One region of the Providencia sp. 2.29 genome, then DNA from elsewhere that is predicted to be linked to it. Evidence: predicted binding sites of a transcription regulator. Region 1 holds the regulator's gene; the other holds the start of a gene.
The links. Region 1 encodes sigma-54, which starts transcription at its own class of promoters, with help from an activator protein. Its sites were predicted from a motif close to GTTGGCACANNTTTCGCTNT; they were not measured.

Region 1 (7,879 bases):
GCCAATCAACGGAGGATTGCATTGAGGCCCAAAAGAACCCTTCATCAATCCCTTTCCAATCAACGCCAACCAATGCACCACCTAGGATACCTACTGCAACAAATATCAGTGATAGCAATGGCATGCTAATAAAACCAGCCCAAAAACGCGGTGCTATCACTCGACGAAGAGGATCCACCGCCATCATTTCAAGGCTAGAAATTTGTTCTGTTGCTTTCATTAAGCCAATTTCAGCCGTCAATGCAGAGCCTGCCCGCCCTGCAAACAAAAGGGCTGTCACAACCGGACCAAGTTCACGCAACAAAGATAGTGCCACCATCATACCAAGGCTGGCTTCTGCGCTAAACGTTGTCAGAACTAAATAGCCCTGTAACCCAAGCACCATACCAATAAATAGCCCTGAGACAGCGACAATCAAGAGTGATTGCACACCAACAGCATATAACTGCTTAATTAATAATGGCCACTGCTTGGAAAACTCAGGTTTCCCAATTAATGAGCGAAATAGCATATAACCCGCTCGCCCAAAGGCCGAAAAAATTTCAATCCACCGACGTCCGAGGGCAGCAATTGCCTCTACTATCATCTTATTTTACCCTAATAAATCAGCCAGATAATCATTGGCGGGGAAACGGAACGGTACAGGCCCGTCAGCAATACCATCTAAAAACTGCCTAACACGCGGGTCTTGGTTGTTACGTAGTTCATCCCCCGTTCCTTTCGCAATCACATGCTGCTGAGCCACAATATAGGCTTTATCCGCAATGCTCAGTACTTCAGGAACATCGTGAGAAACCACAACACAAGTCACGCCTAACGCCTGATTAAGCTCATCAATCAATTTGACCAAAACTCCCATCGTAATGGGGTCTTGTCCAACGAAAGGCTCATCAAACATGATCAGTTCAGGATCAAGTGCAATCGCTCGAGCTAATGCAGCTCGTCTTGCCATCCCGCCTGATAACTCTGAAGGCATCAATTTCGCAGCACCACGCAAACCAACCGCCTCTAGTTTCATCATCACCGTTGTGTGGATCAATGACTCAGGTAAGTTGGTATGTTCACGCAGCGGAAATGCGACGTTATTGAACACATTCATATCCGTAAACAGCGCACCAGACTGGAAAAGCATGCTCATCTTTTTACGCGACTGGTACAATTTTGAACGTGATAACGCTGGAATATTATCACCATCAAACCAAATTTCACCTTGTTCTGGGCGTAACTGACCACCAATGAGACGTAATAAGGTGGTTTTACCAATCCCTGAAGGCCCCATAATTGCCGTTATCTTACCGCGTGGTACGGTTAGGTTAATATCCTCGAATATTTTCCGACTACCACGGGTAAAAGACATGTTACGTACTTCAATTAAGTTGTCTGTCTGTGCTTGCATTTGTTTGATAGCTCATTACACCATGAATTTTGTCTTTTAGACGCACCAAGAGCACGATCTTACAGAAAGATAAACCGAAAATCGTCTAATATCGCATCTGATTGTATTTATAGTATTATAACGTTCGAAATATGTCTGTTGATGTTCAAAATGTGTATTTATATAACTAAAAGGAACATAAAACAGTTCAACGACTTATAGTTAACCAGATTTTTACGCAATTAAAGCAGATAGCTCTTAGACTTTAAAAATTTGTTATCGTTTGAGAATACTAAAGTTTATCATCTTTTATTTGGTTTATGATGCTAATAAATGCAAAGCGCTCTTTGACTTAAGTTTTTGTTAATCACAACACCGTTAGTATTCATTAAAGTACAATGAATATTCGACTAATTTGACAAAGCACTTACTGATAGTAAGTATTCGTTATACAATTCGCGCTCGCTAATCCGATTAACTGAAAAGCTACGCATGGAACAGAAAATGTCAAACATCGATTTTCAGCAAGTAGGCAAAGAAGTTCTCCATATCGAAAGTGAAGGCCTAAAAAACTTAGAACAATATATCAACGATGACTTTACTCACGCTTGCCAGCGCATTTTTGCCTGCCAAGGGAAGGTTGTTGTGATGGGCATGGGGAAATCGGGACATATTGGGCGAAAAATTGCAGCAACATTAGCCAGCACAGGTACCCCTTCTTTCTTTGTTCACCCCGGAGAAGCCAGCCATGGTGACTTAGGGATGATCACCAATAAAGATATTGTATTGGCGATTTCTAATTCAGGAGAGTCAAGTGAGATCCTTGCGCTGCTGCCTGTTTTAAAGCGAATTAAAGTTCCGCTGATCTGTATGACCAATAATCCCAATAGCAGTATGGGCAAATATGCAGATATCCATCTATGCATCAAAGTACCAAAAGAAGCTTGCCCACTGGGACTTGCACCAACCACCAGTACAACAGCAACGCTGGTAATGGGGGATGCTTTAGCTATTGCGCTACTGACGGCAAGAGGCTTTACGCCAGAAGATTTCGCCCTTTCCCACCCAGGTGGCGCACTAGGGCGCAAACTTTTACTACTAGTTCGTGATTTAATGAACGTTGGCGATGATATTCCGCATATTCCTCAAACAGCAACGTTACGTGAAGCTTTAATTGAGATTACTCGCAAAAAATTGGGGATGACGGTTATTTGTGATGACGAAATGAATATTGCTGGTATTTTTACCGACGGTGATTTGCGTCGTATTTTCGACATGGGCATCGATCTTAATAATGCCAAAATCGCCGATGTAATGACCCGTGGTGGAATTAGAGTGTCACAGAATATGCTAGCAGTAGAAGCACTCAACCTAATGCAGTCTAAACATATTACTTCGTTAATGGTTGCTGAAGGTAATAAATTAGTGGGTGTCTTGCATATGCACGACCTCTTACAAGCAGGCGTGGTATAAAAAGGAATGATTATGGATCCGCACTATCAGGATACCTGTTATGGCCCAGTCGCCGAGACAGTATTGCAGAAAGCCGCTAAAGTTAAATTATTAATCTGTGATGTCGATGGTGTTATGTCTGACGGACTGATTTATATGGGTAATAACGGCGAAGAACTCAAAGCCTTCAATGTCCGTGATGGATACGGTATTCGCTGCTTACTCACCTCTGGTATCGAAGTGGCGATTATCACCGGTCGAAAAGCCAAATTGCTTGAAGATCGCGCGAAGACATTAGGGATTACATATCTTTACCAAGGTCAAAGCGATAAGCTTTTGGCGTATCATGAACTGTTAGATACACTGAAGATAACAGAAGAAGAAGCGGCCTATATTGGGGATGACCTTATTGATTGGCCTGTTATGGCAAAAGTTGGGCTATCGGCAGCGGTTGCTGATGCACATCCATTATTACTACCAAAGGCAGATTACGTCACACGTCTTGGTGGGGGTAAAGGGGCGGTACGTGAACTTTGCGACCTCATCCTTCTAGCGCAAAATAAACTGGAAGAAGCTAAAGGCTTATCGATTTAAAGAATAAAGACACCCATGAGTAACGCTAAAAAGTGGTTAATTATCCTGTTATCATTGATAGCACTTGGTCTGATCGGCTGGAACCTTGCCGGTCTTGACACAGACACGCCCACAAACAGTGTCCTTGATAACAGCCAACCTAATTATCAAACCGATGATTCAGTGACATTTGTCTATAATCCAGCGGGTGATTTGGCCTATAAATTAGTATCAGATAAAATTGATAATTATACGGCTGAAAAAATCACTTGGTTTGCTAACCCTGTTTTAACAACATACAACGAAGTCGGTGTACCCACTTGGACTGTACGGGCGCTAAAAGCCAAGTTAACAAATGATAGAGTGCTCTATCTGTATAACGATGTACAGGCCGATAGTTTAAGCCCGGATTCCCAAATCCAACGGATTTCAACCCAAAGTGCCGTCGTTAACCTGATAACACAAGATGTTTCATCAGATGACAAAGTCACTATTATCGGGCAAGGCCTTAATTCTACCGGTCTAAAAATGCGCGGTAACCTGCGCTCAAGAACCGCAGAGTTAATTGAAGATGTAAAAACACATTACGTGCTACAAAAAGAAGAGCAAAAAAATGAATCAAGTAAATAAAAAGCGTTTTATTCAAGGAGCCGTTGCCAGCGCAATTTTTGCTCTTAGCGTACCAGCTTCTGCATTAAAAACTGACACGCAACAGCCAATGACGATTAATTCAGTCAAGCAATCCCTTGATTTAGAAAAAAATGTCACCACATTTACTGATGATGTCGTTATTAAGCAAGGCTCTATTGATATCCGAGCAAATAAGGTGGTTGTGACGCGCCCTAGCAGTAATTCAGATAAAATTACGATAGAAGCGTTTGGTAACCCAGTGACCTTCTATCAATTACAAGATGATGGTAAGCCAATTAAAGGCCGAGCGTCAAAAGCACGCTATGAGGTGGATAAAGAGCTCCTCACATTAACTGGCAATGCTTATCTTGAGCAGTTAGACAGTAATATTAAAGGTGATAAGATCACCTATATCGTGCCAACGCAGCAAATGGAAGCGTTTAGTGACAAAGGGAAACGTGTCACGACAGTATTATTGCCATCACAGCTACAAGAAAAAGGCCCAGCGGCAAACAACGGAAAGAGTAAATAATCGTTATGGCGACATTAACCGCAGAGAATCTGGCAAAAGCCTATAAAAAACGCAAGGTCGTTGAAGATGTTAGCCTTGAGGTGAAATCTGGCGAAATTGTTGGTCTTTTAGGCCCTAATGGTGCGGGAAAAACGACCACCTTTTATATGGTCGTCGGCATCGTCCAGCGGGATGCAGGCAAAATTACCATTGATGGTGAAGATATTAGTCTCCTTCCGCTTCATGAACGTGCGCGCCGTGGTATTGGCTATCTTCCTCAAGAGGCGTCGATTTTCCGTCGTTTGAGTGTTTATGATAATCTAATGGCAGTGCTAGAAATACGCCATGACCTCAACACTGAGCAACGCAAAGAGCGTGCAGAAGAGTTAATGGAAGAATTTAGCATTACCCATTTGCGTGATAGCATTGGCCAATCGTTGTCTGGTGGGGAACGTCGCCGCGTAGAGATTGCTCGTGCATTAGCAGCAAACCCGAAATTTATTCTATTAGATGAACCGTTTGCAGGTGTTGACCCGATTTCGGTATTAGATATTAAAAAAATTATCCAACATTTACGTGATTATGGCTTAGGAGTACTCATCACTGACCATAACGTACGTGAAACGCTCGATGTTTGTGAAAGAGCCTATATTGTCAGTCAAGGGCACTTAATTGCTCATGGCACACCTGAAATGATCCTAGAAAACGAACAAGTAAAACGGGTATATTTAGGGGAAGGTTTCCGGTTGTAAGTCATTGGTTAAGCATTCAATTGAGGTGGAGATAAAAGCACATTCATGAAGCAAAGTTTGCAGCTCAGAATCAGTCAACAACTTGCAATGACTCCTCAATTGCAACAGGCTATCCGTCTGTTGCAACTTTCTACGCTTGAGCTACAACAAGAGATCCAACTCGCCCTAGAAACTAACCCGCTTCTGGAACAAGAAGAAAACACCTCTGACTTAGACTCCCTTGATAGTCTCGATATTCATACTGACAGCAGTGAAATCGATACTAAAGATGCCCTTGAAAAAAGTGATATGCCAGATGAGCTTCCTTTGGATGCGAATTGGGATGAAATTTATACTGCGGGTACGCCATCGGGTACAAATAATGACTATAGCTTTGATGAGTTACCCGTCTATCAAGGGGAAACCACACAGACGCTGCAAGACTATTTGTTATGGCAATCTGAATTAACGCCTTTTACAGACACAGACAGAGCGATTGCTACCGCGATTATTGACTCAATTGATGATTCTGGCTATCTGACAACGCCAATAAAAGAGATCCACGAAGGTATCAATAACCCAGATATCACACTTGAAGAAGTGGTCGCTGTTTTAAAACGCATTCAGCATTTTGATCCGCTTGGTGTGGCAGCACAAGATCTAAAAGAGTGCTTATTGATCCAGCTATCCCTTTACCCAAAAGATACTGACGGGCTAGATGAGGCTCGGTTGATTATTAGTCAACATATTGATTTACTGGCTAATCGTGATTTTCGCCAGCTCAGTAAACTCACCCGTCTAAAAGAGGATGCTTTAAAAACCGCTATTGACCTGATATTGACGTTGAACCCTAAACCGGGCCAATCTATCAATACCGGAGAGTCGGAATATGTTATTCCCGATGTTTTGGTGAAAAAAATCAACGGGCACTGGCAAGTTGAATTAAATACAGATAGCATCCCTAAATTAGGTATCAATAATCACTATGCTTCTTTGATAAAAGATTCCGTGAACGAAAGTGATTCACAATATATTCGTAGTCACTTACAAGATGCCAAATGGCTGATAAAAAGCTTAGAAAGCCGTAATGAAACTTTGTTAAAAGTGGCGACTTGTATTGTAGAGCAACAACAAGAATTCTTTGAGTTCGGTGAAGAGTACATGAAACCCATGATATTGGCAGATATTGCTTATCAAGTGGATATGCACGAATCAACGATTTCGAGAGTGACAACTCAAAAGTTTCTCCATAGCCCGCGAGGAATTTTCGAGTTGAAGTATTTTTTCTCTAGCCACGTCAGTACCGATACAGGAGGTGAAGCCTCTTCAACGGCAATACGTGCGTTAGTGAAAAAACTGGTTGCTGCTGAAAACCCAGCAAAACCATTAAGTGACAGTAAATTGACAAGCATGCTAGCCGAACAGGGCATTCAGGTTGCACGTCGAACTGTCGCTAAGTACCGTGAATCGTTATCTATTCCGCCCTCAAACCAACGCAAACAGTTGGTTTAATTGATAAAATAAGGAAGGTTGTATGGAATTTCAGATTACTGGACACAATATTGAAGTCACCCCTGCATTACGTGAAACTGTTGAGAAAAAGATCAGAAAATTGGAACAATTGTTTGATCGCATTAACGGTATTCAAGTCATTCTGAAAGTTGAAAAAGTTCAGCAAATTGCTGAAGCAACTGTGCAGGTTAATGGTGCTGAACTCCATGCGTCAGCGGAAGAAAGTGATATGTACGCTGCAATTGACCAACTGGTAGACAAACTGTCACGCCAATTAACTAAACATAAAGAAAAACTGAGACAACACTAATACATTTATGGTGAAATCACAGGTTGATTTCAGGCCTTCACCAGACCTTCAATGTTTAGTGGCGGTCATTAGGGATTGTAAAAATAAGCGTCGAAAGCCAAACGGTTGGTTTTCAACGTATGAAACAACGCGAACAACAGTATGCGTTCTCAGTTTGTTAACAACAATCCCAAATCATACTGTGGTGTATAACTAATAAATGGCTTAAACCAGATGGTGGCATACACCATCTGGTTTTGTAGTCCTAAGTGAACAATAAAATGAACAGTGATATAGAAATCCAATTAAGCGCCGTATTATCTTCAGCTTGTACACGCAATAACCTTACTTGTACTAGTAAAAAAAGAGCACTTGAGATTATTAGTGAACTGGCTGCCGCAGAGTTGGGATTACCGGAAAACACGGTATTTGAAGCTTTACTCACCAGAGAAAAAGTAGGAACAACAGGTATTGGCGGAGGAATCGCCATCCCTCACGGCAAGCTAGCAGAAGGTGAACATACACAAGCTGTTGGTGTTTTTTTGCATCTGGAAGAGCCAATCGCCTTCGATGCCATTGATAACCAACCTGTTGATCTGCTTTTTGCGCTATTAGTGCCCGCAGATCAGTGTAAAACGCATCTACACACTTTATCATTAATCGCGAAAAAATTAGCCGACAAATCTCTTTGTAAGCGTCTGAGATCGGCACAAAGCGATGCAGAGTTATATAGTATTATTACTGAGTAGCCTATAATTAAATAACTTCGTCATCACAGGGTTACATGTCTATGAAATTTTGATATT
Region 2 (7,879 bases), 1.0 Mb from region 1:
CCGTTAACCAGCGACAAACGTTCTCCAATTGCCTCACGTTACCGGACCAATGATAGCGTTGCAGAATATGTTCACTATCTGGATGTAGTACCTTACTATCGACACCGAGCTCTTTGGCAGTATTTTGTAAAAAATAATGGGCAAGACGTGGGATATCTTCTGTTCTTTCACGTAATGGTGGGAGCTGTACACGGATGACATTTAAGCGATGAAATAAATCCTCACGGAATAGCCCCTCTTTAACACGTTTTTCTAGATTTTGGTGTGTTGCTGCGATAATACGCACATCGACTTTTACCGGAGTATAACCGCCGATACGATAAAATTGCCCTTCCGCAAGAACTCTCAATAGTCGTGTTTGTATATCTAGAGGCATATCGCCAATTTCATCAAGAAATAGTGAGCCGCCATTAGCTTGCTCGAAACGGCCTTGCCTAACCTGTGTGGCGCCAGTAAAGGCCCCTTTTTCATGACCAAATAGCTCTGACTCAATGAGATCTTTAGGAATAGCCGCCATGTTGAGAGCAATAAAAGGGCCGTTGGCACGAGGGCTATGCTGATGCAGTGCATGTGCAACTAATTCTTTACCTGTACCGGACTCACCATTAATCAGCACACTAATGGATGAGCGAGAGAGGCGACCTATGATCCGATAAACCTCTTGCATAGCAGGAGCTTCACCTATCATGGTGGAAGAGACACTCTCCGTTTTCTGTTTAGAATCACGTTCGAGGTGGTTTTGTTCTCGGCTATGGCTCAAGGCGCGTTCGACTAAAGCGACGGTTTCATCAATATCAAAAGGCTTAGGTAGGTAATCAAAAGCCCCCGATTGATAAGCATTTACCGCTGCATCAAGATCAGAGTGTGCCGTCATAATAATAATGGGAAGCGATGGGTGCGACTGCTTTAGTCGATTAAGTAAGGCTAAACCATCAATACCCGGCATACGAATATCTGATAACAAAACATCAGGGCAATCATGCTCTAAAGCGGCAAGAACAGCATCGGCACTGTCAAAGCAGGTGCAATGAAAAGAGGCACTATTTAAGGCGCGCTCAAGCACCCAACGAATAGAACTGTCATCATCAACAACCCAGATTTTTCCCTGCTGCATTGTTATCCCCTATTTTTTAATTGGTAGATAAATAGAAAATTCGGTATGACCGGGCCAACTGGTAAATTCAATTTTCCCAGCGTGCTGATCCACTAAACTGTGAACGATAGATAAGCCTAATCCTGTTCCGCCCTCGCGACCACTTACCATAGGATAAAACAACGTATCTTGGATAGCGGGTGGAATACCTGGGCCATTATCTTCAACATCAATACGAGCGGCTAAGCGATAACGCTCCCCTTGTAACATGACCTGAAATGCTGTGCGAGTGCGTAGCGTTATTGTGCCACCCGTATCGGAAAGTGCTTGTAACGCATTACGGATAATATTGAGTAGAACCTGTTCAATTTGATCGGGATAGTACTCAAGATCAGGCAAACTAGGGTCATAATCGCGTATTAACGTGATATTTTCGGGCTTCTCTAATGACACAAGGCGCACGATATTTTCAGCGCTGTGGTGAATACTCTGTTGTGTTTTTGGCCCAGGGTATTGAGGGCCAAGTAATCTATCGACTAATGCCCTTAATCGGTCGGCTTGTTCAATAATAACTTGCGTATATTCATTCAGTTTTGGGTCAGGTAATGCCCTTGAAAGCAACTGTGCAGCGCCTCTTAAGCCGCCTAATGGGTTTTTTATTTCATGAGCCAAACCCCGGATCAGCTCTCTTGCTGCCAATTGCTGAGCATTTTGTACCTGCTCTTGGCTGAGCCTGCGTTGGCTATCTAATTGAGACAGTTCCAACAAAATAAACTGAGCAGAGAAAGGCTGTGCACTTAACGACATAACATGGGAATGATTATTAAAAACGAGCGTAACTTCGTTATCGGTGAAGCTATGGCCCTCTTTTAAGCTATTTAACATTAGCTCATCATTTAAGGAGCAATAATTGCAAAGTACAGGTAATGGGGTGCCATATATTTTACGTTGGCTTTGGGCAAGTATTTGTAAAGCCGCATGATTGGCATAATGGATCACAAGGTCATAATCAACGATTAAGACGCTGTTTAACAGTGAATCAAGAATATGTTCCGGTGCTGGCAAATGTTCGGCTTTCATGTAATTCTGCTCCTGCACTATTTTGGTGCATTATACTTGATTTACCCAACAAAGCTGCAATTTGAATAACGGTGCCGTAAATAAAATGATACCACTGAAAGTAGGAGAAAAGGCCCCATCAGAGATGGGGCAAATGTTTCACGGCAACAAAGACTAGCAGTGGAACGGCGTGTTACACACTGTAGTACATTTCAAATTCTAATGGATGCGGGGTCATGCGAACGCGTTGAATATCGCTACGGAGTAGTTCGATATAGGCATCAATTGCATCGTTGGTGAATACACCACCGCGAATTAAGAATTCACGATCTTTATCTAGCTCAGCCAAGGCTTCTTCTAGTGAACCAGCCACTGTTGGGATCTCTTTTGCTTCTTCTGGTGGCAGGTCGTATAGGTTTTTATCCATGGCGTCGCCCGGATGGATTTTATTGATAATGCCATCAAGACCCGCCATTAATTGCGCAGCAAACGCTAAGTATGGGTTGGCTGCTGGGTCAGGGAAACGCACTTCAATACGACGCGCTTTGGTGCTTGCAACCACAGGGATACGAATAGATGCAGAGCGGTTACGTGCAGAATAAGCCAACATAACTGGTGCTTCAAAGCCCGGAACCAGACGTTTATACGAGTTGGTTGTTGGGTTAGTGAAGGCATTCAGTGCGCGTGCGTGCTTGATAATGCCGCCAATGTAGTAAAGCGCCATTTCTGACAAACCACCGTATTTATCGCCTGCAAATAGGTTAATACCATCTTTTGACAGTGACATATGGCAGTGCATACCTGAACCGTTATCACCGACTAATGGCTTAGGCATAAAGGTCGCCGTCTTACCGTAAGCATGGGCAACATTGTGCACGACATATTTATAAATCTGTGTTTCGTCTGCTTTTTTGGTCATTGTATTAAAGCGGCATGCCACTTCGTTTTGACCTGCGGTAGCCACTTCATGGTGATGAGCTTCAACGACTAAGCCCATTTCTTCCATGGTGGTACACATCGCAGAACGGAGGTCTTGTGAAGAATCGACGGGGGGAACTGGGAAGTAACCGCCTTTTACACCCGGACGGTGGCCTTTGTTACCGCCTTCATATTTTGTACCAGTATTCCAAGCCGCTTCAATATCATCAATGTGATAGTAGCTGCTGTGCATGCTGTTACCAAAACGAATATCATCAAAGATGAAGAATTCAGGCTCTGGCCCAAACAGCACGGTGTCAGCAATACCGCTGGCACGTAAAAAATCTTCTGCACGTTGAGAAATAGAGCGGGGGTCACGGTCGTAACCTTGCATTGTGCCTGGCTCAAGAATATCGCAACGAATGATCAAAGTTGGGTCGGCAAAAAATGGGTCGAGCATTGCAGTGGATGGATCTGGCATTAGCACCATGTCAGACTCGTTAATGCCTTTCCAGCCACCAATTGATGAACCATCAAACATTTTACCTTCTTCAAAGAAGTCTTCGTTGACTTGATGAGCAGGGATGGTGATGTGTTGCTCTTTACCTTTGGTATCAGTAAAACGCATGTCAATAAATTTTACTTTGTGCTCTTCTATCAGCGATAAAACGTGTTCTGCGGACATCGTCGGCTCTCCTGGTCAGGTCGGGTCTGCAAAATAACCACATACAGTTGCGTTACTTTTTGCAATTATTTCTGGCTTTTCAGCATCAGTTAATCAAGGTGTAACTTCTCACATAAAAGTATAAGCGAAAAACGTGCCAACTTTTTAAAATAGCCTAAATATGGAGTGTTACGCCGTTATGACAAATTAGTAGGAGAGTACATGTGAATTATTGCACCAATATGGTGCATTTTCTATGTGGAGTGCACTATATTGGTGCTTTAGTAATAAAAAGCGAGGATTAGCGGCTACACAAAGGTTTTGCCGTGCCAAAGTAAAGTCATTATTAATGGCTAGTAGAGAGGGGGAGCTTTGACCGTTAGCCCTGTGCTTGACGTCAAAACACAAGGCCATTTAGATAAAATAAATGATTAACCAACCCGCTTTTTATTCATCAATGTTATCAGTTAATAAAATGTTGACTTGCTCAATTTGCTGTACGGCATCATTGATGATTTGCGCAATTTGACGAGTTTGTTGTTCACTTAATTGTTTTAAAACCATTTTATGGCGCAAGAGCGCTTTAAAACGGCTGACAGCCATTTCGATTTCTTCAGATAAATTACCGCCGTGCTGCATATCACGCGCTTTGGCTAATTTACGGAAAATAATGGTTTCTGTCTCTTGATTCGCTTTTAAATGTGCTGCACCTTCTGCCGTGATTTTGAAACTTTTACGGTTACGTTCAACCACTTCTGACTCAAGGAAACCTTGTTCTTCGAGTAGTGTTAGCGTTGGATAAATAACACCTGGGCTTGGTACATAAAGGCCATTTGAGGCTTCTTGGATATCTTTGATAATTTCATAGCCATAGCTAGGTTTTTTAGCCACTAATGAAAGCACCATAATGTGCAAATCACCATGATCAAATAAACGGCGTAATCCACGACCTCTATGGCGACCACCACCCTGCCCACGTCCCTCACCGCGACCATGGCAACCTTCGCCATGACCATGACGACCTTCGCCGTGGCAACATTGGTGTCCATGACCGTCTTCATGGCGTGAATGATAAACATGACGGCAACAATGAATTCGCATATAATTCTCCTTGATTAGATATATCGAATTTACGAGAACAAATATAATTAGATATATCTAATTGGTCAATTTAGATATATCTAAATTACAGAAAAAAGCGTGAAAGAGGGAGTTAGTAGAAGAATTTCTATTTTTTATTCTTTTTTACGGCTGTTAAAATTTAAAATATAGCGTATTATTCTGTTACTTTGTGATTTCTCAGTATTGATACCAGTTATTTTTTGAGATATTCCGTAGTTGTTACGCAACTAAATGTTTTTTAGTTAAAAACTTTTTATACAGTGATGAAATTCACATTTATTCCACTTGCGCGGAAAAACGTGTAAAATAACAGCAAATTAACGTAGAAAGTATGCTTCCTATTTTGCAGTTTTATAGTTAGGCTCTATAAAGCATATTCCTTTCCTGTCAATTAAACGGTAAAAATCCTTGTCAATTCAAAACTTAAGAAATATCGCCATCATCGCTCACGTTGACCATGGCAAGACAACACTGGTTGGTAAATTATTGCAGCAATCAGGCACGTTCGGTGAACGTGAAACTGTGGATGAGCGTGTTATGGACTCCAATGACTTGGAGAAAGAGCGTGGTATTACTATCCTTGCCAAAAATACCGCTATCAAATGGAATGACTATCGCATCAACATCGTAGATACCCCAGGTCACGCCGACTTTGGTGGAGAAGTTGAGCGTGTTATGTCAATGGTTGACAGCGTTCTGCTGGTGGTTGATGCCACTGATGGCCCTATGCCACAAACACGCTTCGTTACCCAAAAAGCGTTCGATAATGGCTTAAAACCGATTGTTGTTATCAATAAGGTTGACCGCTCTGGTGCACGCCCTGATTGGGTTATTGACCAAGTATTCGATTTATTCGTTAACTTAGGCGCAACGGATGAACAGCTTGATTTCCCTATCGTTTACGCGTCAGCAATAAACGGTATCGCGGGTCTTGACCATACAGATATGGCAGAAGACATGACCCCGCTTTATGAAGCAATTGTCAAATATGTTGAGCCACCAAAAGTTGATCTGGAAGGGCCTTTCCAGATGCAAGTTTCACAACTAGATTACAACAGCTACTTAGGTGTTATCGGTATTGGTCGTATCAAACGTGGTACTGTTAAGCCAAACCAACAAGTGACAGTTATCGATAGCGAAGGCAAAACACGTAACGGTAAAATCGGTAAAGTTCTGACTCACTTAGGTTTAGAACGTATTGATTCTCAACATGCAGAAGCAGGTGATATCGTTGCTCTGACGGGTTTAGGTGAACTAAACATTTCAGACACTATCTGTAATGTGGGTAATGTTGAAGCGTTACCAGCATTGGCGGTCGACGAACCAACCGTGAGCATGTTCTTCTGTGTTAACACCTCACCATTCTGTGGTCGTGAAGGTAAATATGTGACTTCACGTCAGATCCTTGACCGTTTGAACAAAGAGCTAGTGCACAACGTGGCATTGCGTGTTGAAGAAACTCAAGATCCAGATGCATTCCGAGTTTCCGGTCGTGGTGAATTGCACTTGTCAGTTCTGATCGAAAACATGCGTCGTGAAGGCTTTGAGTTAGGTGTTTCTCGTCCAAAAGTTATCTTCCGTGAAGTGGATGGCCGTAAACAAGAGCCATTTGAGCAAGTGACTTTAGACGTTGAAGAGCAGCACCAAGGTGATGTCATGAAAGCGTTGGGTGAGCGTAAAGGTGACCTACGTGACATGATGCCAGATGGTAAAGGCCGTGTACGTCTTGATTATGTTATCCCAAGCCGTGGTTTGATCGGTTTCCGTACTGAATTTATGACGATGACGTCAGGTACGGGTTTGCTGTACTCAACATTCAGCCACTACGATGATGTTCGCCCAGGCGAAATTGGTGGTCGTCAAAATGGCGTATTGATCTCGAATGGTCAAGGTAAAGCAGTTGCTTACGCCCTGTACAGCCTACAAGACCGCGGTAAGCTATTCTTAGGTCATGGTGCAGAAGTGTATGAAGGCCAAATCATTGGTATTCACTCACGTTCAAATGACCTGACTGTGAACTGCTTAACAGGTAAAAAACTGACTAACATGCGTGCGTCTGGTACGGATGAAGCGACAACCTTGTCACCACCAATTAAAATGACTTTGGAACAAGCACTAGAGTTTATTGATGATGACGAATTAGTTGAAGTGACTCCACAGTCTATCCGTCTGCGTAAACGTCACTTAACTGAAAACGATCGTCGCCGTGCGAACCGTTCAAAAGAAGACTAATTTTTAGTTATTCTTCTTGCTGAAGGCGCTCATTGGGCGCTTTCAGATTGCTAACAAAGTCCTAGCCTAAAAGGTTAGGACTTTGCTGTTATGGGGCTAGTATAAATAGTGAGCTAGCCGACATATTCAAAGCCTCTCATTCCCATCATATTAATTCCAAACTATCGCACGAGATAAACACATTTCGGAAGGATATTTACGTTCGTAAAATCAATCAGTTCTGAGTGATATCTATTATCACACTGCAACTTGAGTAGATATAACGAATAATCAGTCATCGCGCGTGGAGAAGGAAAGCTCTTCCCAAAATTACCTTAATTTTGTTAGGCGCGATAAACGAACAGTAACGAAATTATTAGCGACACACATGTGTGACGACCTGAGCGGAATAAGTACAAACTACCGTGCATACAGCGCTGTATGTACGGTAGGGTAAGAGGATGGCGGGAAGCTATCCCACCTTCTATTGATACAGTAAATTTTAAAGGTAATGGGTGACTTATTAAGGTGTCAGTTGAGGATAAACCCCTGGCCCTATTGGTAAACCGGCATAGTACCAACCGACGAGCAGCAATATCCATACTGCAAAGAAAACTAGTGGGTAAGGCAGAATTAAGGTGTAATAAGTACCAAGCTGGGCATTTTTGTAATATCGCTGTAGAAACCCTAAAAATAGAGGTAAGAATGGAGACATCGGTGCAAGTGGGAGTACCGCGGAGTCAGCGATACGAAAGACTATCTGTGCAAAAGCAGGGTGGAAGCCTAACAGCACAAACATTGGCACAAATATT

Region 2: the regulator sigma-54 is predicted to act here: its motif matches at 3,877-3,896, upstream of glnA (glutamate--ammonia ligase).

Annotation. Positions count from the first base shown of each region.
Region 1 is NZ_CP065420.1:3,810,069-3,817,947, forward strand. Features, by position in the region: gene mlaE (lipid asymmetry maintenance ABC transporter permease subunit MlaE) at 1-586, opposite strand, end outside; gene mlaF (phospholipid ABC transporter ATP-binding protein MlaF) at 593-1,396, opposite strand; gene kdsD (arabinose-5-phosphate isomerase KdsD) at 1,880-2,848, shown strand; gene kdsC (3-deoxy-manno-octulosonate-8-phosphatase KdsC) at 2,861-3,421, shown strand; gene lptC (LPS export ABC transporter periplasmic protein LptC) at 3,437-4,030, shown strand; gene lptA (lipopolysaccharide ABC transporter substrate-binding protein LptA) at 4,014-4,562, shown strand; gene lptB (LPS export ABC transporter ATP-binding protein) at 4,568-5,293, shown strand; gene rpoN (RNA polymerase factor sigma-54) at 5,339-6,784, shown strand; gene hpf (ribosome hibernation promoting factor) at 6,807-7,094, shown strand; gene ptsN (PTS IIA-like nitrogen regulatory protein PtsN) at 7,355-7,822, shown strand.
Region 2 is NZ_CP065420.1:291,392-299,270, forward strand. Features, by position in the region: gene glnG (nitrogen regulation protein NR(I)) at 1-1,114, opposite strand, end outside; gene glnL (nitrogen regulation protein NR(II)) at 1,124-2,173, opposite strand; gene glnA (glutamate--ammonia ligase) at 2,346-3,755, opposite strand; gene I3B46_RS01260 (PadR family transcriptional regulator) at 4,182-4,835, opposite strand; gene typA (ribosome-dependent GTPase TypA) at 5,265-7,088, shown strand; gene abgT (p-aminobenzoyl-glutamate transporter) at 7,591-7,879, opposite strand, start outside.